3 regions of the Virgibacillus sp. Bac332 genome follow, and region 1 is predicted to be linked to each of the others. Evidence: riboswitches for the same ligand, from Rfam matches in the RefSeq annotation. Region 1 holds a riboswitch; each other region holds the start of a gene.
What was found. Region 1 has a riboswitch for S-adenosylmethionine ahead of D9782_RS20560 (methionine ABC transporter ATP-binding protein). Riboswitches for the same ligand answer to the same signal wherever they lie in the genome.
Positions count from the first base shown of each region.

Region 2: it holds a riboswitch for S-adenosylmethionine, as region 1 does, so the genes downstream of both, D9782_RS04900 (methionine ABC transporter ATP-binding protein) here and D9782_RS20560 (methionine ABC transporter ATP-binding protein) in region 1, are expected to answer to the same signal.
Region 3: it holds a riboswitch for S-adenosylmethionine, as region 1 does, so the genes downstream of both, D9782_RS13180 (methionine biosynthesis PLP-dependent protein) here and D9782_RS20560 (methionine ABC transporter ATP-binding protein) in region 1, are expected to answer to the same signal.

Region 1 covers NZ_CP033046.1:4,183,484-4,191,847, reverse strand. The annotation lists gene D9782_RS20600 (3-hydroxyacyl-CoA dehydrogenase/enoyl-CoA hydratase family protein) at 1-96, shown strand, start outside; gene D9782_RS20595 (acetyl-CoA C-acetyltransferase) at 116-1,291, shown strand; gene D9782_RS20590 (acyl-CoA dehydrogenase family protein) at 1,372-3,156, shown strand; gene D9782_RS20585 (hypothetical protein) at 3,422-3,667, shown strand; gene D9782_RS20580 (arsenate reductase family protein) at 4,316-4,672, shown strand; gene gcvH (glycine cleavage system protein GcvH) at 4,872-5,255, shown strand; gene D9782_RS20570 (toprim domain-containing protein) at 5,483-5,839, shown strand; gene D9782_RS20565 (thioredoxin family protein) at 5,898-6,221, shown strand; SAM riboswitch class I at 6,290-6,400, shown strand; gene D9782_RS20560 (methionine ABC transporter ATP-binding protein) at 6,505-7,536, shown strand; gene D9782_RS20555 (methionine ABC transporter permease) at 7,526-8,194, shown strand; gene D9782_RS20550 (MetQ/NlpA family ABC transporter substrate-binding protein) at 8,234-8,364, shown strand, end outside.
Region 2 covers NZ_CP033046.1:1,041,063-1,049,426, reverse strand. The annotation lists gene D9782_RS04915 (M20 family metallopeptidase) at 1-827, opposite strand, end outside; gene D9782_RS04910 (MetQ/NlpA family ABC transporter substrate-binding protein) at 857-1,675, opposite strand; gene D9782_RS04905 (methionine ABC transporter permease) at 1,762-2,412, opposite strand; gene D9782_RS04900 (methionine ABC transporter ATP-binding protein) at 2,402-3,433, opposite strand; SAM riboswitch class I at 3,506-3,609, opposite strand; SAM riboswitch class I at 3,691-3,797, opposite strand; gene D9782_RS04895 (NAD(P)/FAD-dependent oxidoreductase) at 3,987-5,042, shown strand; gene D9782_RS04890 (ABC transporter substrate-binding protein) at 5,059-6,024, shown strand; gene D9782_RS04885 (hypothetical protein) at 6,147-6,476, opposite strand; gene D9782_RS04880 (anti-sigma factor) at 6,464-7,561, opposite strand; gene D9782_RS04875 (sigma-70 family RNA polymerase sigma factor) at 7,565-8,050, opposite strand.
Region 3 covers NZ_CP033046.1:2,770,350-2,778,713, reverse strand. The annotation lists gene D9782_RS13200 (ABC transporter permease subunit) at 1-233, opposite strand, end outside; gene D9782_RS13195 (glutathione ABC transporter substrate-binding protein) at 289-1,854, opposite strand; gene D9782_RS13190 (asparaginase) at 1,870-2,865, opposite strand; gene D9782_RS13185 (ROK family transcriptional regulator) at 2,869-4,059, opposite strand; SAM riboswitch class I at 4,381-4,484, shown strand; gene D9782_RS13180 (methionine biosynthesis PLP-dependent protein) at 4,560-5,675, shown strand; gene D9782_RS13175 (anthranilate synthase component II) at 5,729-6,340, shown strand; gene pabB (aminodeoxychorismate synthase component I) at 6,306-8,057, shown strand; gene D9782_RS13165 (ZIP family metal transporter) at 8,213-8,364, opposite strand, start outside.

The sequences.
Region 1 (8,364 bases):
CTAGAAAGAGAAGCATTTTTAAGTTTAATCGGAGAGCCTAAAACACAACAACGGATGCAGCACATGCTAGTAAAAGGGAAACCATTACGTAATTAATGAAAAAGGGGGAAACATTGTGAAGGAAGCAGTCATTGTTGCAGGTGCAAGGACCCCTGTAGGAAAAGCAAAAAAAGGATCGCTTGCCAATTCTAGACCGGATGATTTGGCAGCGATAACAATAAAGGAAACCTTAAAACGAGCAGGGGATTACGATGGAAATATCGATGATGTCATAATTGGCTGTGCAATGCCTGAAGCAGAACAGGGAATGAATATGGCGCGTAATATCGCTGGGCTTGCAGGCCTGAAGCATGACGTACCAGGGATTACAATTAATCGCTACTGTTCCTCGGGATTACAAAGTATAGCGTATGCAGCTGAACGAATTATGGTAGGTGCTAGTGACACGATAATAGCTGGTGGAGCAGAATCAATGAGTCTAATCCCGATGGCTGGCCATGTCATTAAGCCTAATTCAAAGCTTGTTCAGGATGCACCGGGATACTACATGGGAATGGGGCATACAGCCGAAGAAGTAGCAAATCGTTTCAACATCTCCAGAGAAGATCAGGATGCGTTTGCTGTTCGTAGTCATGAGCGTGCAGGGAAAGCGCTAAAAGAAGGAAAGTTTAAGGATGAAATTGTTCCAGTAGAAGTTATTCACCGTTTTATTAACGCCAAGCATAAGCCAGAAGAAAAGCAAATAACGTTTTCGATGGATGAAGGTGTGCGTGAAGGAACTTCAATGGATATTCTAAATAAATTGAAGCCAGCTTTTCATGTGCAGGGAACCGTTACAGCAGGCAATTCATCACAAATGAGTGATGGTGCAGCATCAGTACTTGTAATGGACCGTGAGAAAGCGGAAGCAGAAGGATTAAAACCCATTGTTAAATTTCGATCATTTGCAGTAGCTGGAGTAGAGCCGGAAATTATGGGGGTAGGTCCAGTAAAAGCCATTCCTAAAGCATTAAAAATTGCTGGACTTGAATTATCTGATATTGGTTTATTTGAGTTAAATGAAGCATTTGCTTCACAGTCAGTTCGAGTAATTGAAGCATTGGGTTTAGATATCGATAAAGTGAATGTAAACGGTGGAGCGATTGCTTTAGGGCATCCACTAGGAATGACTGGTACAAAGCTAACGTTAAGTTTAATGCATGAAATGAAGAGACAGCAAATACAATATGGAGTTGTAACGATGTGTATAGGTGGCGGAATGGGAGCCGCTGGAGTATTTGAACTAATTTGAACTACTCGATGACTAGGAAACGATTAATTTAAGATAATCACATCGGTATTTCAGAAAAAATAAAGAAGGGATAGATGAAAATGAGTGAAACGAAGGAGAAGGTGTTTAAAGGTGGCGGTTTTTTAGTAGAAGATTTATCGAGTGATGATGTAATAACACCGGAAGATTTTACAGAAGAACATAAGATGATTGCAAAAACGACAGAAGAATTCGTATCCGGTGAAGTCCTTCCGAAATTAGAGAATTTGGAGAATCATGAGTTTGAACATTCCGTGGATTTATTAAAGAAAGCAGGAGAATTAGGATTACTTGGAGCCGATGTTCCGGAAGAGTATGGCGGGTTAGGATTAGATAAAATTAGTTCGTCACTAATTACAGAGAAATTTTCACGCGCTGGTGGTTTTTCTGTAACACATGGTGCCCATGTCGGCATCGGTTCTTTACCAATTGTTTTCTTTGGAAACGAACAACAAAAACAAACCTATTTACCTAAACTGGCAACTGGAGAATTGTTAGCTGCATATGCATTGACAGAGCCTAGCTCTGGTTCCGATGCGCTCGGTGCAAAAACAACAGCAAAATTAAATGAAGCCGGAACACACTATATACTAAATGGTGAAAAGCAATGGATCACCAATTCAGCCTTTGCAGATGTATTTGTTGTATACGCAAAAATTGATGGTGAGCACTTTTCAGCGTTTATTGTGGAAAGGGACTTTCCAGGTGTATCTACCGGACCGGAAGAAAAGAAAATGGGGATAAAGAGTTCCTCTACGCGTACATTAATCTTGGAAGATGCTGAAGTTCCAGTAGAAAATTTATTAGGAGAAAAGGGACGTGGCCATATTATAGCGTTCAATATTTTAAATGTAGGGCGTTATAAGCTAGCTATTGGCGGAGTTGGTGGTTCAAAGCGGGCGCTGGAATTAGCTGTAAAATATGTGAATGAGCGTAAGCAATTTAATACACCAATCTCCAGCTTCTCTTTAACACAAGAAAAACTAGCTACGATTGCTGCAGAGACGTATGCGAATGAAAGCTCTGTTTACCGAACCGTCGGATTGTTCGAACAGCGTATGGGAGCTTTAACACAAGAACAATTAAATGATGGTAGAGAAGTGGCACGAGCTATTGCAGAGTATCAGATTGAATGTTCCATGAATAAATATACGTGTACGGAATTACTAGATTATGCGGCAGATGAAGCAGTTCAAATGCATGGTGGATATGGATTTATGCAAGAATATGAAGTGGAACGTATCTATCGTGACTCGCGAATAAATCGTATTTTTGAGGGAACTAACGAAATTAATCGTTTACTCGTTCCAGGCACATTATTGAAAAAGGCGATGAAAGGCGAGCTACCACTTCTTCAAAAAGCACAGGCACTCCAAGAAGAGCTGATGATGCTTATGCCGGAAGAGGTAGGTACTGAAACACTTGAGCAAGAAAAGCATCTACTGAAAAATGCGAAGAAAATTGTCTTACTTGGTGCAGGGCTTGCAGCTCAAAAATATATGCAAAAAATAGAAAAAGAACAAGAAATATTAGTGAATTTAGCAGATATGGTAGCTGAGGTTTACAATATGGAAGCTGCTATTCTACGTACTGAAAAGGCAATTAAAAAAGATGGAGAAGCAAAGCATAAACAAAAGCTACTCTATACGCAAGTATTCGTACAAGAAGCATTTAATCGTATAGAAGCTGATGCAAAAGAAACATTAATTGCTGTAGAAGAAGGAGATACACTAAGAATGATATTATCTTCATTACGGAAGCTAACTCGCCATACGCCTACAAATGTAATTGCCAAGAAACGAGAAATAGCAAAGCAAATTATTAAAGAAGAAAAATATGTGTTGTAATATCATGCTGAGACAACAGCCCATTAAATGAACGAAACATCGAGACTAAGACAAAAGAATGAAGAAACAATTAAAAACGAACGATGTGGTACCACCCCCCCTGAAGTTAGAGTGAAAAACTAATTTCAGGGGGGGTTTGTGGCTAAATATAGTGAAGAATATAAAGTGAAGGTTGTGAACTACTAAGACTAGAGAATGCCTACTTAAAAAAGCTAAAAGCTTTTCGGGAGAATCCGAATGCCTTCTACGAAAAGCACAGGCAAAGGTGGCATTCGAACTCAAAGAAGAAGGATTCCGATTAAAAGATATTTTTCCTATTGTGGGTATTCCTGATGCAACCTATCACTATCATGTGAAAACATGTAAGAAGGCACATATACTTCAGAAATCTTCCGGCATTATCTTCTTCAATCGTTGTACAAAACCTGATTCTCGAGCAACATTGCGAAGTTCAGAAATAGATATATATCGAGCACACGCTTTACAAACGAGTCAAAATGATATTGCTTAGCCATACGTAATCCCTCCAAATTATTCCATTTATAATGTCAGAATAACGAATAACTTTTTAGGTTTTAAAATATCCTGCTTAACTTGACGGCTATGTGCTGTGCCCGCGGAAAGAGCGTATAGTTTCACGGTGCGGCGATAATACCTCTATTGATAACATGATTATTCGCATTTTGAGTAAAGAAGTTGTGTTTTGTCCCTGCCTCAGTGTTTCGTTTGGTTTGTATTAATTTGAAATTCCGCCTTCACCCATTTTATTTTGTATAAGTTAAAAAGTTCGATATCATCCCTAATTTAGTTATAACTTTATCGTAGATCCCTCATAAACAATCAGTTCACTTTTGTTTTTGGTTGGTGAAGTACAATATGATGAAAGGGGCGATGTTCTAGTGTCTAATTGCCGAGAGGATGGCGGAGATGCCTGTGGGAATAGCATGAGCGAAAGATCTCGCAGGTAGTAAACATAAGATACGGAAAAAGTTGACTCTGGGACCATGGCAAGCCTTCGACAGGAACCAATTTTTCAATGTTAACCAGAGACATGACTTTCGAATCAGACCATCACTTTTTATAGGTCAACATTTTAGTCGAATTTACATCTGCTATTTTGCTATAATAAATCTATACTAGATTACAAAGGAGTGTCTACATGGCAGTCACCGTTTATTGGTATCCAAATTGTGGTACATGCAAAAAAGCAAAGAAATGGTTGGATGATCATCAGGTTAAATATCAGTTAATTCATATTGTTGAATCTCCACCGAAAAAAGAAGAATTATTAGATCTGTTTGATAAAAGTGAGCTTCCTGCCAAAAAGTTTTTTAATACAAGCGGAAAAAAATATCGAGAACTAAATATCAAGGATAAAATAAAAGATGCATCTGATGAAGAGATGGCAACAATATTGGCCACCGATGGCATGCTAATTAAGCGTCCAATTGTCGCAGATGACTCAAAAGTAACAGTCGGTTTTAAAGAGGAGATGTTTGAAAATACGTGGCTTTAATTTCTCTTTGAACAGAGCATGTTTAGGATAGACTTACGTAAAATAACAGACATAAAGAAACGTCCAAAATAAGACATGTATTTATGGACTTTTGGAAAAAACCGTATGAACAAATAATATGAAAAGTTAAAAAGAAATACTGGATAATTGCGCGTATACCTTGTATAGTAAAAGTGAATTACATATTGGAGGGGATAGTTTGAGCGTACCTAAAGAATTATTATACTCAAAAGAACATGAATGGGTAAAAAAAGAAGATGGAAAAGTTCGTATTGGGATTACTGATTTTGCTCAGGATGAATTAGGAGATATTGTGTTCGTAGAGCTCCCTGAACCTGGTGATGAATTAGAAGTAAATGAACCATTTGGTAGTGTAGAATCAGTGAAAACAGTTTCTGAATTATATGCTCCAATTAGCGGTAAGGTTATTGAAGTGAATGAAGAGCTAGAGGATAGCCCTGAATTCGTAAATGAATCTCCTTACGAGAAAGCTTGGATGGTCGTGATTGAACCATCTGAAGAGACAGAGTTTGATGATTTATTATCTGCTGATGCATATGATGAGATCGTAAATCAAGACTAATTGCATATCAGAAAAATAAATGGCTGATAAACAACCTTTGGTTGGAATCAGCCATGTTTTTACAGCTATACTAATTGCTCAACATTACGAATTGGACGTATCACTAAATAACTACATTTCATCATATAATAAAGGAAACTCACATTTCGAAAAGACAACTACTGATAACATAGTAGAAGTGAGCGATATTAAAACCTTCCGCTTGATTTACTGAGGAGTGCTATGTGATGATAACTGACGAATTAGAAAAAATTATTATCGTAGAAGGCTTAACAGATAAAAAGCAAATTAGAAAGGTTATTACTGACGATGTAACGATTATATGTACGAATGGAACATTAGGTGTTGAACGATTCGATCAAATGTTAGAGGATTACGCATTAGATGATAAAGACGTCTACATTTTAGTAGATGAGGATGAATCAGGCCAAAAACTGCGAAAGCAATTGGCAAGAGAACTACCACATGCAGAACACATCTATGTTAGTAGTGAATATCGAGAAGTGGCAACAACTCCTGAAAATATTTTAGCTCAAGTATTAGTGAGTAAACGAATCGCTGTTAATCCGATTTTCTTAATCTAAACAAGGTGTAAAAGTAATGGGTAGGACTTAGCAAGCACTATGAATTAGTTTAAATAAGGTGATATGTTTGCAACAAATTACAGCCGAACTTTTGAAAAGAGACCACTACCTTCTTTATATATTTACTCCTTTTTGTGGTACGTGCAATTTAGCAAGGTCCATGCTAAAGAAAATTGAGTCTGTACATCAAGAAGACATTTTTTATGAGATGAATGCATCCTTGTATCCAGAATTTATGCAGGATAATCAAATAGAAAGTGTACCGTGTCTTGTTGTTAAGAAGGATAATCGAATTGTAGAAAAAGTGTACGCATTTCATTCCATACCTAATATTTATCGATATTTATTAGATTATAAGCCGGAAATGTTTAAGAATAGTTAGCTGAAAATCGTTGACATTGTTTATACAGCATGCTAATATATCTTTTATCGTAATTAAATAGTTGAAAACTCTTATCTTGAGCGGTGGAGGGACTGGCCCTATGAAACCGCGGCAACCTTCAAGCTATCATGCTTGAAAGGTGCTAATTCCTGCAAAGCCTAGGCTTTGATAGATGAGGGGACGAAAAGGCAAACAAACGTCTTTCTGTTCTCTTACAGAAAGGCGTTTTTAATTGTATTTAAGGACATAATACAAATGTATGTAAATAAAAGGAGGATTACGTGTGATATCGATACAGGGTTTGAGTAAGGTCTTTACTTCAAACAAAAGCAATACAGCAGCTGTAGATAATTTGACCCTTTCGATTGATCAAGGAGACATCTTTGGTGTTATTGGTTATAGCGGAGCGGGTAAAAGTACGTTCGTTCGATTATTAAATCGCCTTGAAGAACCAACCAGTGGTCGAATTACAATGAATGACAAGGAAATTACGACATTAAATAAACGAGAACTTCGATTAGTAAGGCAAGATATTGGGATGGTATTCCAGCATTTTAATTTGCTCTGGTCGCGAACTGTTGCCGATAATATTGCTTTTCCTTTGGAAATAGCTGGGATTCCTAAAGCGGAAAGGGATAATCGTGTAAAAACATTGATTGAGCTAGTTGGGTTAACGGGAAAAGAAACATCCTACCCCGCCCAGCTAAGTGGTGGTCAGAAGCAGCGAGTCGGTATTGCACGTGCCTTGGCAAATAAGCCAAAGGTTTTATTATGTGATGAAGCAACTTCGGCACTTGACCCAGAAACGACGAACGCAATATTAGATTTACTTGTTAATATTAATAAAAATTTAGGGTTAACTATTATTCTTATTACACATGAAATGCAAGTGATTCGAAAAATATGTAATCAAGTTGCTGTTATGGAAAATGGAAAGATTGTAGAACAAGGGAATGTACTCGATGTGTTTCTACATCCAAAGCAAACTGTTACTAAAAAGTTCGTCAAACAAATTATGGGGTCTGACGAGGAAGATAGTGATATATCACATGTTATGAACCGTTATCAAAATGGAAAGCTAATCAGACTTCATTTTGTTGGAGAAACAACGAACGACGCATTAATTAGTCAAATTATAAAAAAATATGGTGTGGACATTAGCATTTTACAAGGGAAAATAACGCAAACACAGGCTGGTGCCTATGGAACCTTATTTATTCAAATGGACGGTAATGAAAAAGATATGAACAAAGCTATTTCGTTTGTTCGTGAAGAAACCTCCGTAGAATTGGAGGTTATCCACGATGCTAACTAATTTATTACCAAATATTAAAGTAGAAGATTTTATAGAAGCAACTTATGAGACTTTTTATATGACGATCATTGCTTTAGTTGGAACGTTTATTATTGGGTTATTGTTAGGATTGCTTCTATTCCTTACTCAAAAAGGTGGAATTTGGCAGAATAAGTTATTAAATCTTGTTATAGCGACGGTAGTAAATGTATTTCGAGCTATTCCCTTTATTATATTGATTTTGTTGCTTTTCCCGTTTACTAACTTTTTAATTGGAACTATCCGTGGTCCAAACGCGGCGTTACCAGCATTAATTATTGGTGCAGCTCCATTTTATGGAAGGCTTGTAGAAATAGCACTGAGAGAGGTTGATAAAGGTGTCGTTGAGGCTGCAAAGGCAATGGGAGCAAAGACCAGTACGATTATTTTTAAAGTATTGTTACCTGAATCAATGCCAGCACTGATCTCGGGTATTACGGTAACAGCTATTGCATTAATTGGTTATACAGCGATGGCAGGTGCAATTGGTGCAGGTGGATTAGGCAGCTACGCCTACTACTCTGGCTTTCAACGTAGGGACTTTGATGTTGTACTTATATGTTCCATCATCATTGTATGCATTGTTTTTCTATTTCAATTTATTGGCGATTATGTATCAAGAAAGTTAGACAAAAGATAAGAACGATATAAAATGAACAAGTTAAGAGGAGCGAATAAAATGAAAAAATTGTGGTTATCCGTGTTAATTATTATAAGTTTAGGATTTGTGTTAGCTGCATGCGGCGGAGATGATGAAGCTTCCTCCGATGCAAATACGATTAAAGTAGGCGCTTCTAGCACACCTCACGC
Region 2 (8,364 bases), 1.4 Mb from region 1:
GTTGCTAAAGCCGCTCCTTCAGCAATCGACTTAACCCGATCAGTTACTTCATTTAATGTATTTCTCGATGCTGCTCGGATGAAAAATCGTGCCTTTGCATATTCAGGAACCACATTAGGAGCATGACCACCATCTGTAATAATTCCATGAATACGTACATCACTTGGTACATGCTGACGTAAAGCATTTATCCCGTTAAACAATTGGATCACACCATCCAATGCATTTATTCCTTCTTCTGGATGCGCTGATGCATGAGCTGGCTTCCCAAGAAATTCGAAATCTAATGGATCTACAGCTAAGCTTGGTGACGTTAGACTAGTTTCGGCACCTGGATGTACGATAATTGCAGCATCAAGCTGGTCAACAAGCCCTGCCTTTACAAAACTTCCTTTCGCACTGCCATTAGGTCCACCTTCCTCAGCTGGTGTTCCTAATACAACTAAATTCCCACCAATTTCATCAATTACTTTACTTAGACCAATTGCAGCAGCAATACTGGTGGCGCCTATCACATTATGGCCACATGCATGCCCAATTCCAGGCAATGCATCATATTCCGCTAAAAATCCAATGGTCCGTCCTTTAACTCTACCATGTTTCTTTGCGATAAACGCTGTTTGGTGCCCGGCTATATCTTTTTCAACGTCAAAGCCTTCCTCAACTAAAATATCTGTTAATGTTTTAGCTGCAAAGAATTCCTGATTTCCGATTTCTGGGTTCTCATGTATGGTATGACTAATCCCTATATATCTTTCTTTATTCGCATCAATATAAGTTGCAATTCGCTTTTTAAGTTCTACAATATTACCTGTAACGATAGTCATCTTCTTCACCTCTCTATATTATTATTTGTCTAATGTCCTATTTCATTTAATGGTACGAACGTTGGAATTGAATTTCCGTCTCTTTCTTTTTCTATAAAATTCGCAACATCCTCGGTTTGATAAATATCTGCTAATTTCTTCAACACTTCATCATCTTGATCCTCTTTTTGGACAGCGATGATATTTATATATGGCGTTGCTGTTTCATCTTCATGGTAAATGGAATCATCTAACGGGCTAAAACCTGCATCAACTGCAATCCCATTATTAATAATAGAAGCATCGACATCAGGTAAAACACGCGGTGTTTGACCAGCCACTAGCAATTCAAATTGAAGATTTTTTGGATTCTCAACAATCTTATCTAATGAACCATTGCCATCAAATCCTTCTTCTAACGTTATCAACCCTGCGTCCTGTAACAACAATAGACCTCTCCCCATATTTGTTGCCTCTTTTGCTAAGGCAATGGTTCCACCTTCTGGAATATCTTCTGGACGATCATGCTTTTCGGAATATAAGCCCATTGGAGCAATAACTGTTGTTGCAATTGGGGTTAAATCTAAATGATGTTCTTCAATAAAAGCATCAAAATAAGATACCGTCTGAAAAGCATTTGCATCGATTTCCCCCTCAGCTAATGCTAAGTTGGGCTGAACATAGTCAGAAAAACGAACGATTTCGACATCTATCCCTTCTTTTTTTGCTTTTTCTGCCACGTAATCCCAAATGGCTGTATCTGATCCACTAATCCCGACTTTCACTGTTGTAGCTGCATCACTACTCGAACATGCTGTGATAATGCTTGTCAATATAATCAATAAAAAACGGATGGTTATTCTTTTCATGCTGTTCTCTCCTTATTTTTAAATACGTTACTTAACGATAAATGCTTTAAAAAATAGCTAGAAAAAAGCGTTCAAATTAATAGTCATTACCGACGTCTAATTTTTTTAGAAATGAAATTGCCTGTAGATTGTAAGCCTTGAACCATAATAACGAGAATCCCTACGGTGATAATCATAACCAATGTATCAAAGCGTTGATATCCGTAAGTAATAGCTAAGTCGCCATGGCCTCCACCCCCTACTGCACCTGCCATGGCAGATGCACCTACGAGTCCAATGGTGGCAATCGTAATACCCAATAACAAGGAGCTAAGCGCTTCTGGAATAAGGAAGCGCATAATTATCTGTTTAGGTGTTGCACCCATAGCCTGTGCTGCCTCCATCACACCTGGATCAACCTCTAGTAGTGAATTTTCTATTAATCGAGCAATATATGGGCCAGCATATAAAATCATTGGAACAATAGCTGCCGCAGTTCCAATTGAAGTTCCAACTACCAAACGAGTAAATGGTATGACAGCAACCATTAAGATAATAAACGGAATAGATCGGAACACATTTATAATGGCATTTAATACGGTAAAAACTGCTTTATTTTCCCATAAATGACCTTTTCTTGTGACAACAAGTAAAATCCCTAAGATTAGACCAATTACAAACGAAAAAAGCAAGGAAACGCCAACCATTACAATAGTCTCCCATAATGCTTCCACAATTTGTTGACCATTAACTAACATCTGCTAGCACCTCCTTTACCGTTACCTTCTGTTGGTGAATATGCATGATAGCACGATTTATTTCATTTTCATCACCATCTAGTTTGACGATTAAATTGCCAAATGGTGTTCCCTGTAGCTCCGTAATACTGCCAAATAACACATTTACATCAACCGCATATTGCTTAGCAATTTCTGATAATAGCGGTCGTCCCGTCGATTCCCCAAGGAATACAATTCGATAAATTTTCTGACGTTGATCCAGCACTTTTAACAGCTCATATACGGATCTAGGAATATCATCATGCATCACAGACCGTACAAATTTATGTGCAATCTCTGTCTTTGGCTGTGCAAACACTTCGAATACGGAACCTGCTTCTACTACTTTCCCCTCATCCAATACCGCTACCTTATCGCAAATCTCGCGAATAACCCCCATTTCATGCGTAATAATCAAAATGGTTAGGTTATATTCTTCATTTATCTTCTTTAGCAGCTGTAAAATTGATTTCGTAGTTTCTGGATCTAGTGCTGAAGTTGCTTCGTCACATAATAATACCTTTGGCTTCGTAGCAAGGGCACGAGCAATTCCTACACGCTGCTTTTGTCCACCAGATAGTTGATCTGGATAATTATCTGCTTTATCTTTTAATCCAACAAACTCTAGTAGTTCTATAACCCGACGCTTCACTTCATCTTTTGGTACATTAGCAAGTAATAACGGCATCGCTACATTTGCGAATACTGTTTTAGCATTTAATAAATTAAAATGCTGAAAAATCATCCCGATGCTTCGTTTAGCTTCACGTAGATCCTTTGGAGAAAGGCTTAGCAAATCTTGATTATTAACCGTTACTTTTCCCGAAGAGGGACGTTCTAATAGGTTCACACAACGAATAAGGGAACTTTTCCCAGCACCACTAAAACCGATAACACCAAAGATTTCACCTTTTTCAATGTGCAAATTCACATCGTCTAATGCCTTTATTTGTTGTTGCTTTCCATTATAAATTTTACTTACACGTTCAAACGTAATCATGATGTATCACTCCTTTATGTCTGTACTAAAAATGCCTCTTCAGTTAAGAAGAGGCATCCATATACTATCCTCTTCTTATCTTTCAAGCTCTTAGCTTGCTGGATTTGGCACAGTACTTCATAGAGTCTGTTGCCGAGGTTTCAAAGGGCCAGTCCCTCCACCTCTCTGGATAAGAAGTTACGCTATAAAATTTTGTTCCGAATAAAAAAATCCCTCCTTGTTTGTAAGAAGAGATTTCCATATCTATTGGCGCTCTCTTCTTATTTTCCAAGCACAAATGACTTGTTGGATTTGGCACAGTACTTTGTAAAGTCCGCTGCCGAGGCTTCAAAGGGCCAATTCCCTCCACCTCTCTGAATAAGAAGTTTATATTTTGTAATTGATATATACAATACTACGCATGCGACATCCTGTCAATTACTATTTGAAAATTTTTTATAAACCTGTCATTTATTTTTCTAACCGTTTATTGCTTTCCTAAAAAAATTCTGTATAATTAGTCATAGTGATAATGATTCTCATTATCATCAATGGCGAAGGAGGTAATTATAATATGCAACATTTAGATATTACAGATGTAACTATTGTTGGTGGTGGACCAGCAGGTTTATATGCATCTTTTTATAGTGGCATGAGGGATTTATCAACTCGTATTATAGAATATCAACCAAAGCTTGGTGGTAAGGTACACGTATATCCAGAGAAAATGATTTGGGATGTAGGTGGATTAACTCCTGTAACTGGAGCTACCTTAATTGATCAAATGGCAGAGCAAGCATTGACATTCGATCCTGAAGTCATTCTCAACGAAAAAGTTACAAAAATAGAGAAAAATGAAGATAACCTATTTGTATTAACTTCCCATTCTGGTAATCAATATTTAAGTAAAACAGTAATTCTTGCAGTTGGTGGCGGTATATTAAATCCAATTAAAATTGATATTGAAGGTGCAGATCGATTTGAGGTAACAAATCTGCATTATACCGTACAAAGTCTTGAGCATTTCAAAAATAAAAACATTATCATATCTGGTGGGGGAAACTCAGCCATTGATTGGGCTAACGAATTAGAACCAATAGCTAAGCAGCTACATATGGTGCATCGTAAAAATGAATTTACAGGACATGAAGCACATATTTCGCAAATCATGAATTCTACAGCTAACATCCATTTTAATTCAACCATTGAGAAGTTGCATGCTAATGCACAAGGCGATCAAATCGAAGCCGTGGAAATACGAAACCACGAGACAAATCAAGAAGAAGAAGTGAAAACAGATGCGCTTATCATTAGCTATGGCTATGAACGAGAATTAACGTTTATTAAAGAAAGCCCTTTAAATATTGAAATAGAAAGGGATTTCTTTGTAAAAGGAACCTCGAAATCAGCTACTTCCATTGAAGGTCTTTATGCAGCTGGTGATATCCTATCGTTTGATGGGAAGGTACACTTAATTGCTGGAGCATTTGTAGATGCAGCGAATGCCGTTAATCAAGCAAAACTATTATTAGAACCTGATGCAACAGCAAAAGCAAGGGTATCTTCACATAACGATAAATTTAATTCAAGAAATAAAGCGCTATTAAGGCATCTATATCAAAAATCATAAGCTAAGGAGATTGAAAATGATTAAAAAATTGCGCTTACCAGTTTTTCTAGTTATTCTTGCTATCTTCTTATCAGCATGTGGTGGTAATAATAGCTCAGAAGAAGAATCAGAAAATCAAGATAGCAATGAAGATAATAATAAACAAGAAGAAATGCGTAGTTTTGAAACCGCTAAAGGGAATGTCGATATACCAGTTAAACCAAAACGAATTGTCACCGACTACTACGGGGGCGAACTACTGTCCGTAGGTGCAAACGTAGTAGGTGCTGAACCAACAGCATTTGATAATCCATTTATATCAGATTTATTAAAGGATGCAACAGATGTTGGCTATCCACTCAATGAAGAAAAAGTATTATCGCTAAAACCGGATCTAATCGTCGTTATGTATGATGATAATTACGAGGCATTATCTAAGATCGCTCCAACCATTCATATCCCATACGGTACTACATCCGATGTAGAAGAAACCGTTAAGCTATTCGGTGACATCACAGGTAAGCCGGATCAAGCAGAAGCATTCCTCACTGACTTTCATAAAAAAGGAGAGGAAGGTCGTAAAAAATTAGAGGGTGTTATCGAGCCGGATGAAACATTTGGCATTTATGAGCTTACAAACAAAGGGGAATTGTGGACCTTTGGTGATAATTCGGGTAGAGGTGGACAAGCCTTGTATAATGCGCTCAAATTAAAGATGCCAGAGAAGAACAGTGAAGGAGAAAGTACGAAACAGCTTTCTCTAGAGGTACTCCCTGACTATGCAGCTGATTATATGTTCTTAACCACGTATGACCCTGAAAATGAAGGGACAGCTTTACAAGACTTGAAAGATTCTGCTGTTTGGAAAAATTTACAAGCTCATAAACAAGATCAAATCTTCTATAATGACTTTGATATTTTTTATCGTTACGACCCAATTGCAGTAAAGAAACAAATTGATTTATTCGTTGAGATGATTATCGAACGTAAAGAAAATCAGTAATCAAGTAAAACAAACTACTTGTTGGTCACTTACCAGCAAGTAGTTTGTTTAATATAAAGATGGACTACTCCAAGATTTCTAGTATTTCTCTGTTTTCCATGTGAAAAACGTTTTTACTTTCCTCATGGCTTTGGATAAATGCTTAGCTCAAAGAAACCGACGATAACAATACAAAATGCGGTAAATACATAAATACTGAATGCTAACAAGGTAAAGGTTTTTTTAAAATTTATTCTTGTTAAACTAATTAAACCAAAAAGTGTACCAAGAAAGGGTAGTACACCAAAGAAGATATTCGTAAGTCCCGCAACTTCACCGAAGGTTAGTAAAAAAATATTTAAATAGGCTAATGTAAGCAATGCACATATAAAAGACGCGATACCAAATTTCGTTTCTCTTAATTTTAGTCGTTTCTTTTTTTCTTTTCTATGAAATAAACTTACCAATTCCATAATCGCACCTCCCCTATATGAATCGCTCGAATTGCTTCATTTTCTTGTAGTTTTAATATCTCTTTTGTAGGTCCTGTAAGTACCCCGGCATAAACATGAATCCCATGGTTCATTAAATAACTAATCCGATCATTCAGCTCTAATGATTTTGCATGGGAAATGGCTACCGCTTGATCTTCATATTTTTCTAGTAAATGAAGACTATCTAAGAATTGTGCTTCATTTGATTTTGAATTATTGTACGGTGACCAAGCATCAGGATCTGTTTGGGCAGGATAACCGATTGGCGCCAGATATCTTCCTTCTAGATCTTTACCTGTGGATTCTAAACCAGTATCTATAGCATACCATCGCCATTCCACATCCATTCCATCTACGATGTCTGGCATTTCATCTGGGTTTGTAAGTTTATTTAGTGAGACATATATTTCAGAAACAGTTCCTTCTGGCAGTTTTTCAAGTGTATCCCAAGCTGTATTATCTCGATTCGTAATCGTTGCTTTAGGGTGATATAGTTTTTTTGTATCAAAATATGGGATTCGCTCTTTCGGAGATTCTGTAATATAGTTTCGTACTGGCATTTTTGCATCATCGAATAGATATTTGACCTGCCACTCCCCTTGCTTTATATCCTTTTTGCCAATTCGTTTGAAAAGATCCATCTGAACTTGAAAATGAAATAAATTAATCTGCTCCTCTATCTCCATTTCTTCAAGACTAACATTTGGCTCCGTGACGTAAACTGTATTAATTGCAACATCTATAAGTTCTTCAGCCTTATTATTCACGCCATAGTACAGATAACTAGCTATCACCATAATAGGGTATATGAGTAATAGGATCATAACAACATAGGCTACTAAGGAAAATTTAGCATGCCGAATACTACTGTTTAGAATTTGCTGGACTTTTTCCGGAGGTATATCTTCACGATCATTCTCCTGATCAACAGATGGTATCTCTTTCCCTAGTATTTCCTGATAATCATCAAGCCTATCTAATTCCTCCTCTACTTCCAGAGCTTCCTCCTCTGACAGCTCACCATTATAATATTTTTTTAGCTTTTCTTTCCATTCTGTGCTCATGCTTCACTCCCCTTTTTTATAAAGCTGTCTAAGTCGTCCTCTTCCACGGAAAATATGGGATTTCAAGGTGTTCTCCTTTACTGATAGAATAGTAGCTGCTTCTTTATAGGAATATCCTTGAATATCACATAGAAGAATAGCATCCCGCTGTAAGGGCTTCAATTGATCAAGCTTTCGGTACAATTCTCTAATATGTAAGTGTTTTAAAAAATCTAATTCTGTTGATTGATCGTGAGCTATTTTCGAAAAAAATTCTGGTTCCTGATAAACAATTCTTTTACTGTGCCTCATATAATCAATGAAAAGATGGTAGGCTATTTTAAACAGCCATGCTTTAAAGGACTTTGGCGGTGATCTATCTAATGCTATGTATGCTTTCATAAATGTATCGTGAGTCAAATCCTCTGCTAATTCCTTATCCTTACATAGGGAGAATAAATATCGATAAACATCTAAAATATAAAGCTTATATAAGTCTTGTATATCCAATATTCCTCCCTCTTCCTCCCTAAATAACGAATTCGCCTCATAAAAAGTTGCAGCTCTTTAGAATTTGATGCACTTTTTTTAATAATTCGAAAGTAGCAGATACAATAACAAAAGCGGAAACGCCTGATTAGAAACGTAGCGACTGGAGCGATTCAACGGAGATAAAGGAATCACGGTGAGCTTGTGAGCCAATGATGACTTAATCGTAGGGCGATTCGTGAAGTAGCCTAGTTACTGGACGCTGGAGCTGGATGCAGCCCAACACGCCTATATTTATCCATAGGGGAAATTTTATAATTTCCTAGAAAAAAACG
Region 3 (8,364 bases), 1.4 Mb from region 1:
CCTAAATCACCAGATAAAAGACTTTTAAGATAATCAAAATATTGAACGAATAGAGGTTTTTCTAAGCCCAAACTTTCACGAATCTGCTGTACCTCTTCATATGTTGCTTCTTTACCAGCAATTAATCGAGCTGGATCACCAGGTATTAAATGAATAAACATAAAGATAACAAATGAGACGACAAGGACAAGTGGTATTAGTCCAAGCACTCGTTTAATTATGTATTGCCACATATGCTTTAACACCTCCAATAAAGGGAGCTGATAACAACCAGCTCCCGCAGCCTATTTATTTGAATTGCGCGTTTTTAATGCTCACAGAACCGTCAGGTAAAACATAAACACCTTCAAGGTTTTTACGGTGACCTGATAGAATCGTATCTGTTGCTAAAAAGATCCAAGGTGCTTCACGATAAACAGTACTTTGAATATTGGCATAAATTTCCTCCTGTTCATCAATATTGGAAGTTTCATTTGCTACATGAATCCATGTATTTACATCGCTGTTGTTGTAATATGCTGTATTTGCGCCATTTGGTGGGAAGTATTCACTACTAAACAACGAGCGAGTTGCTCCATCAGCATCTCCAGATGAAGGAGACCAGCTTACATACCACATTTGTACCTTTGCATCCTTTGGTGTTTCTGGCGTGTATATTTCATCAGATAGCGTCCCCTCTTCCATTGACTTAATCGTTACATCAATGCCAATCTCGGCCAGCTGTTGTTTAATAAATTCCATGCCTTGAAGTGTTTCTGAGCTTGTATTCCCCCAGATCTCTGCCTCAAACCCATTCTCATAGCCTGCTTCAGTCAATAAGTCCTTCGCTTTTTCTAAATTGAATTCATATGGTTCTTGCTTTGTATAGTATTGTGTTTCCGTTGACATGGTTGAGTCTAATATATTGCCATACCCATTCTTTACTACTTTTATATATGCATCCTTATTCACTGCATAATTCATTGCTTTTCGCACTTTTTCATTATTAAATGGTTCCTTAAATGTATTAATAGAAACGTATCTGGCTATTGTAGATGGTGTTTTTTCAATCACAACGTCGCTATTCGATTCTAATTCTTTTATATCTTGTTGAGGAACAGGATAAACAAAATCCGCCTCTCCTGTTTTTAACATAGCAGCTCTAGAGCCGTTTTCCGGGACCGGCTTAAATGTAACCTTCTCTGCATCGGAATTGGCAGCATTCCAATAATCATTATATTTTTCTAAAACAAGTGAGTCTCCTTGATTCCATTCAATAAATTTAAAGGGCCCTGTCCCAACAGGATGTAACGCGATGTCTTTTTCATCATCCTCAAGTGCTTTTGGACTTATAAAAGGCACCATTGCAAATTTATTTAACATGGCACTGAATGGTTGATTTAATATAAACGCAACTTCATACTCATTTATAACTTCAAGTTTTTCCACATACTGAAGGTTTCTTTTAGCACGTAAATCATTATCCTCATCTATAATACGCTCATAATTAGCTTTTACTGCGTCAGCATTAAAAGGTTCTCCATCATGAAATGTCACGTCTTTTCTTAACTGAAATGTATAGGTTAAAGCATCATCACTCACTTGATAATCTTCAGCTAGAACAGGTTCAATCTCCATATGTTCATTAAAACCTACTAGCCCTTCATACATTGCTCTTGTACCAAAAATTGAAACGGTATCTCCAGCATTTTGCGGATCCAATGTAACAAAATTTTGATCAATTGCAATGGTTAATTCCTTATCACCTTCACCTTTATTTCCTTGATCATTATCACTATTTGCATCTGAAGAACACGCTGATACAACTACTATTATTCCTAGTAATATCATTAGACGTATCCATTTATTTGTCATCGATTGCTCCCCCTCTTATAATCGAATTTTTGTTTCTCCAACCACTTTCCCATTATCATTGAAGATTTCGTTTGATCGAATATTAAGCAAACGATCAATCGTTTCTTTATTATGATAATTTAACTTTTGTAGTAGCTTAGCTACTAATAGTGGCCAAATTAATTCAGAACCAGTTAACACCTTTAAGGAAATGCTTATTTTTTCTCTCTTTAACGCCAAGCAATAGACTCCTTGAGCTCCTCCTTTTGCAATAATATTTTCATCCTCAAGCAGAGCTGTACAAATAAAGTTATGTGAAGCGACAATTCTAGGGTGTTTGTTCATAACTTCTCCTATTCTTTTTACAGCCGTTGCAACCCGACTATCATGTATCATCGAAGGCTGAATGAACTTTAAGAATGAAATAGCCATGTTTTTTAGCGGAACGCTATGAACAGGAACTCCACAACCATCAATTGCGGTTTTCATTTCTTTCTTCGGGGTTTCCGACAAATCTGCTACATAGTTTAAAACTTCTTGTTGAAGCGGATGACCCAACCATTCATAGTTTGATAGATCATAGTTTTTCTCTCTGGAATAAGCAAGAAACCCCAAATGCTTACCAGAACAATTATGCAAAAGTTTACGTTTAGGTAAATGCTCCCAGATATAGGAAATCTTTGGTTGTTCATTTAAGGGATAGCTCTGTTGGCAAACCAGCATGTCTTCTGACAATTGCAGTTTATTCATTAAACGTTCTAAAGCCTCTTGATGATAGGATTCACCTCTTTGAGATGCCGTAAATAAAGCTGCTTCTTCGGTTGTTAAATCATACTTTTCCATAATATCTGTGGTGAATAAGGGAATTGCTTGTAATGGTTTCATCGCTGACCGATAAAAAACGGACTGCTTTACATCACCGTATTCATAAAGTATTTCCTTCTTTTCATTTAAAACACAAATCAATCCCTGATGAACATTTTCTAATGTTCCTCCTCTATATTCTTCAGCAATAATAGGTGTTGATATCATAGGTTAAACCCCACTCTTTTCATGAATATTTTTTATAAAATGCTGTAGTACAATCATGGCAGCTCCTATCACAACGCCATCTTCTCCCGTTTTTGTAGTGCGTAATTGAAATGTCTTCATGACAGGTGCCCACATCTGATTCTCACACTTTTCAATAATTTGATCTTTAATTTGCGGAAACCTTTCAATTAAACTACCAGCAAGAACGACGGAATCTGGATTGTATACGCAAACAACATTATTAATCGTAATTGCTGCATAGGTAATTGCTTTATCAACTATATTTCTTGCCCACTTTTCTCCATTTTCATATTCAATGATTAAGGCCTGAATATTTTCAATCTCTTTTGTTTTAGATGCTTCATCTAACAAAAACTTTTCAGCAATATACGTTTGGAGACAGCCAAAATTCCCACATGGACAATAAATTCCATAAGGATCAACGATAGTATGTCCGATTTCTCCTGAGAAGTTTCCTTCACCTCGATAGATTTCTCCTTTCTTTATTAACGCAGAACCTACCCCACTACCAAAACCAATCATTGCCATATACGCTTTTTTTGGTTCAGGATCACTAATATACTCAGCAAGCGCTTTCAATTTTAATTCATTGTCCACGAATACGGTAAAGCCTACTTTCTCTTCAACCATCTCTTGTAAAGGGATATTTTTCCAATCAAATTGCGCAGATAATTTCACCTCACCTTTGTCATTCTCAATAAGTCCTGGTAAGCCAATACAAACTCCAGCAATTTGATCCGATGTAAGATTTTCGTCGTCAATCATTTGTAATATATGGTCTGCTATAAATTGAACTGTTGCCACTGGATCTATTGATTGATAGTCAAAGTACTTCAGAATGGTTAACTTTCCTATAAAATTCATTAAACCGATCCGAATAACTTTCTGGTCAATTTCAACACCAATTGAGAATACAGAATGTTCATTTGGAATAAAATAAGTGGCCTTCCTGCCAATTCCTTCGCTAGACATATTCATCTCTCTTATTAGCTTATTTTCTTGTAATGATGCAACAATTCGAGAAGCAGAAGTAGGACTCATCGACGTTTGTTTGGCAATTTCGGCACGTGAGATCGGACCTTGATTAAGAATTATTTCTAAGACTAAACTTCTATTTTCTTTTTTTAAAAAATCTTGATTCTTAATTTTCATTTGATCACCTATTAACATCATGTAATTAATAACCAGAATTAAATGGCTTATTCCATTGATTTTTTACTATTTATTATATTTTTCCAGTATTTAACCAAATAGTTTCTCCTGTGAAGTTATTAATAGTATAGATTAGTTCGAAAAATTAGTCAACTAATTTTTAGAATGTTTTAACTAATTTATTTCTTGCGATATTTCGTATCTGCTATTATTTTCCACTTATCTTCAGATGAAACCATGTTATCTAAATGCTGTAAACTGTACATTGGAGTAAATCCCTAAGTTTCCCTTGACAAATAGCAAAAACAACTGTAATCTATTTTAAAAATTACATAAACTATTTTCTTATCCAGAGAGGTGGAGGGACTGGCCCTTTGAAGCCTCGGCAACAGACTTATAAAGAGAACTGTGCCAATTCCAGATGCTCGAAAGCATGCAGATAGGAAGAGTAACCGAATGATGTAAGCCTCTTCTTATTTAATTAGAAGAGGCTTTTTTCATCGAATGAAGGGATGGATATTATGTCACGAAGAAGCATTGAAACAGAATTAGTACAATTAGGAAATAAGAGTGATAAAGCTACTGGAGCAGTTAGCGCACCTATTTATTTGTCAACTGCCTACCAGCACCACGGACTGGGACAATCATCAGGCTATGATTACTCAAGAACGAAAAATCCTACAAGAACCTTACTAGAGGAAGGAATCGCTAAATTGGAATCCGCTGACAGTGGGTATGCTTGCAGTTCTGGAATGGCAGCCATTCAATTAGTATTCTCTCTTTTTAATGCTGGGGATGAACTCATTGTAACGAGTGATGTATACGGAGGAACGTACCGATTATTAGAGCATTACGCCGCTGCATATCAAATTCAGACAACATATACAGATTTCAAGAATGACGGAGAAACGCGGCGACTGATATCCTCGAAAACAAGAGCAATCTTTATTGAAACACCTACAAATCCCCTAATGCAAGAGATAGATATTGTAAAAGTTGCGGAATTAGCGCACCAATATAATGTACTATTAATTGTTGACAATACTTTTCTGACCCCGCTACTTCAACGGCCAATTGAGTCAGGGGCTGATATCGTCATTCATAGTGGCACGAAATACATTGGTGGTCATAACGATGTACTCGCTGGATTAGTAGTGGCAAAAGGTAAATCCTTGTCTGAAAAATTAGCCAATTACCACAATGCTTCAGGTGCTGTGCTATCACCTTTTGACTCTTGGCTATTAATTCGAGGATTAAAAACACTTGCGCTTCGGGTGGAAAAACATGAAGCCAATGCAAAGCTTATCGTATCCTTTTTGCAAGAGCATCCAATGGTTGATAATGTTCTATATCCAGGAAGAGGTGGTATGTTATCTTTTCGCTTACGAAAAAGTAAATGGATAGATCCTTTCCTTCAAAGTTTGAAGCTTATCATTTTTGCTGAAAGTTTAGGAGGGGTGGAAAGTTTTATTACTTATCCAGCAACACAAACTCACGCTGACATACCTAGAGATGAAAGAATAAAGCGTGGTGTTGACGACCAACTGCTACGGTTTTCAGTTGGAATTGAACAACCAAATGAATTAATAGAGGATTTAAAACAAGCATTAATTGAAGTGGATACATATGCTTATTAACCTACATTTGCTATAATAACGCATGAAGTGTTTATAAGAGAGTAGGTAACTACATGATATTAGTCATCGATAATTATGATTCATTCACATTTAATCTTGTACAATATATGAAGCAGCTAAACCAGCAAGTATATGTCGCTCGCAATGATGAAATCTCAATAGCAGACATTAAACGATTAAACCCATCTAGCATATTGCTCTCTCCTGGACCTGGAAACCCGGCTTCTGCAGGTATATGTCTAGAGATTGTAAGAAAACTGTATACGCTATATCCAATAATTGGAATTTGTTTAGGGCATCAAACGATTGCTCAAGCCTTTGGTGCTAGTATTGTAAAAGCCAAACAACCAATGCATGGTAAGGTTTCAATGATTACCCATGATCATAAAGGTATATTCAAAAAGCTTAAAAATCCGTTAGCTGTCACAAGGTATCATTCACTTATTGTTCAGGAGGCTACCCTACCTTCTTGCTTTGAAATAAGCGCAAAATCAGTTACAGGTGAGATTATGGCAATTCGCCATAAAACTTATCCAATAGAAGGAATTCAAGCTCATCCTGAAGCAATACTATCCGAACAAGGGCTACAGTTATTAGAGAACTTTTTCACACGAAAGGTTGGACAAATAGATGCATTCGCCAAAAAAACCACTCCTATTCTTTGACTTTGCCAATCATTTAGGTAATAAACAGCCCATGACCTTTAAAGATCCCATTACTATTATAACCACTACAAAGTTAGAAGAAGTAATACCTTGTATGCAATCTATTCAACAGTATATCGAAGCTGGTTACTATGCAGCTGGATACCTTGCATATGAAGCAGCGCCTGCCTTTGATCCGGCTCAGCAAGTAAACAACTGTAGTACCTTGCCACTATTGTGGTTCGGTATTTTCGCTCAGCCATCAGATGAAATAATGGCTGATACTAAAGCCTTTCATTTAACAGAGTGGAAACCTACAACTTCCCTTGAAGATTATCAACAAAATTTGAAAATGATAAAGCAACATATCGAGAACGGAGACACCTATCAGGTTAATTACACAGTCCGGCTACAGAGCCAATTTAACGGTGATACTCGAAGTTATTTTCAACAATTGGCACAAGCGCAATCAGCTAATTATGCAGCCTATCTGGACATTGGAGACCATTCGATTCTGTCTGCATCCCCTGAATTATTTTTCCATTTAAGGGATGGCAAGATAACGACAAAACCAATGAAAGGTACCGTTAAACGAGGCAATTCACAGCAGGAGGATAAGCAACTTGCAGATTGGCTTTACCATTCTGATAAAAACAGAGCAGAGAATGTAATGATCGTAGATTTATTACGAAATGATTTAGGGTTAATTGCAAAACCTGGTACTGTTAAGGTTCCGAAGCTTTTTGCAATTGAACGTTATCCAACCGTTTTTCAGATGACATCTACTGTAGAAGCTGAAGTTGATAGTGATATTACTACCATTTTTAGAGCATTATTCCCTTGCGGCTCGATTACTGGAGCACCTAAGATTAACACGATGAAAATAATTAATCAGCTAGAAGATTCGGCAAGAGAGGTATACTGTGGAACAGTAGGTTATATTACCCCGGAAAAAGAGGCAATTTTTAATGTACCGATACGTACTGTCCTAGTAAATAATACAACCGGTAATGCACTATACGGGGTAGGCGGTGGTATTACTTGGGATTCGACTGATGATGAAGAATATACCGAGATTTTAACGAAAGCATTATTTCTTAGTAAGGCTCAATCATCAGTGGAACTTTTAGAAACTATTTCCCTTATAGATAGTGAATATTATCTAATCGATTACCATATGAACAGATTAGAAAAATCTGCAGCATACTTTTCAATACCACTTCATCGGGACAAGCTTTATAAACTACTGGTAGAAACCGCCAATCAACATAGTATCGGTTCCTTTAGAGTACGATTGGTTATTTCTAACCTAGGAGATATAACCATATCTGCTGAGAAGGATGTAACGACGTTGCCTGCTTCTCCTGCTAAGGTGGAGCTTGCGAAATACCCAATTAACAAGAAGGATGTCTTTTATTATCATAAGACAACCCATCGATCCATATATCAGGTTTTCCTTAATGAATTCCCTGAAGCTTTTGATGTGCTTTTGTGGAATGAACAGCGCGAGTTAACTGAATTTACAATCGGAAATTTAGTTGTTGAAATAAATGGTGGTCTTTATACACCCCCCCTTGAATGTGGCTTATTACCGGGGACATTTCGTCAAAAACTTTTAGATGATAACATTATTTCAGAACGAAAAATTAGAATAGAAGAAATTAAAAATTGCGCAAATATATGGTTGATTAATAGTATACGTAAATGGGTACCAGTTGTGGTTCACATAAAGGATTAGTGGACATGCACAAACAAGGCAAATATGGTAGATATAGTATGGCTAAAAAAAAGAACCTGCTAGCCATTTAGTTAAGGCTGAGGCGCCGATAATAGAGGCTTTCAGCCACAGAGCAAACCACCAGTTCTAACTACTCTGGTGGTTTTGATTTGGAATTAACCAAGGGCCACATCTAAAATCATCATTATAGTAAAACCAATCATTAAACTCATGGAAGCAAGGTCTTTGTTCCCTTCCTCCTGCGAACCAGGAATTACTTCTTCTGCTACCACAAATATCATTGCCCCGGCTGCAAAGCTCAGAGCAT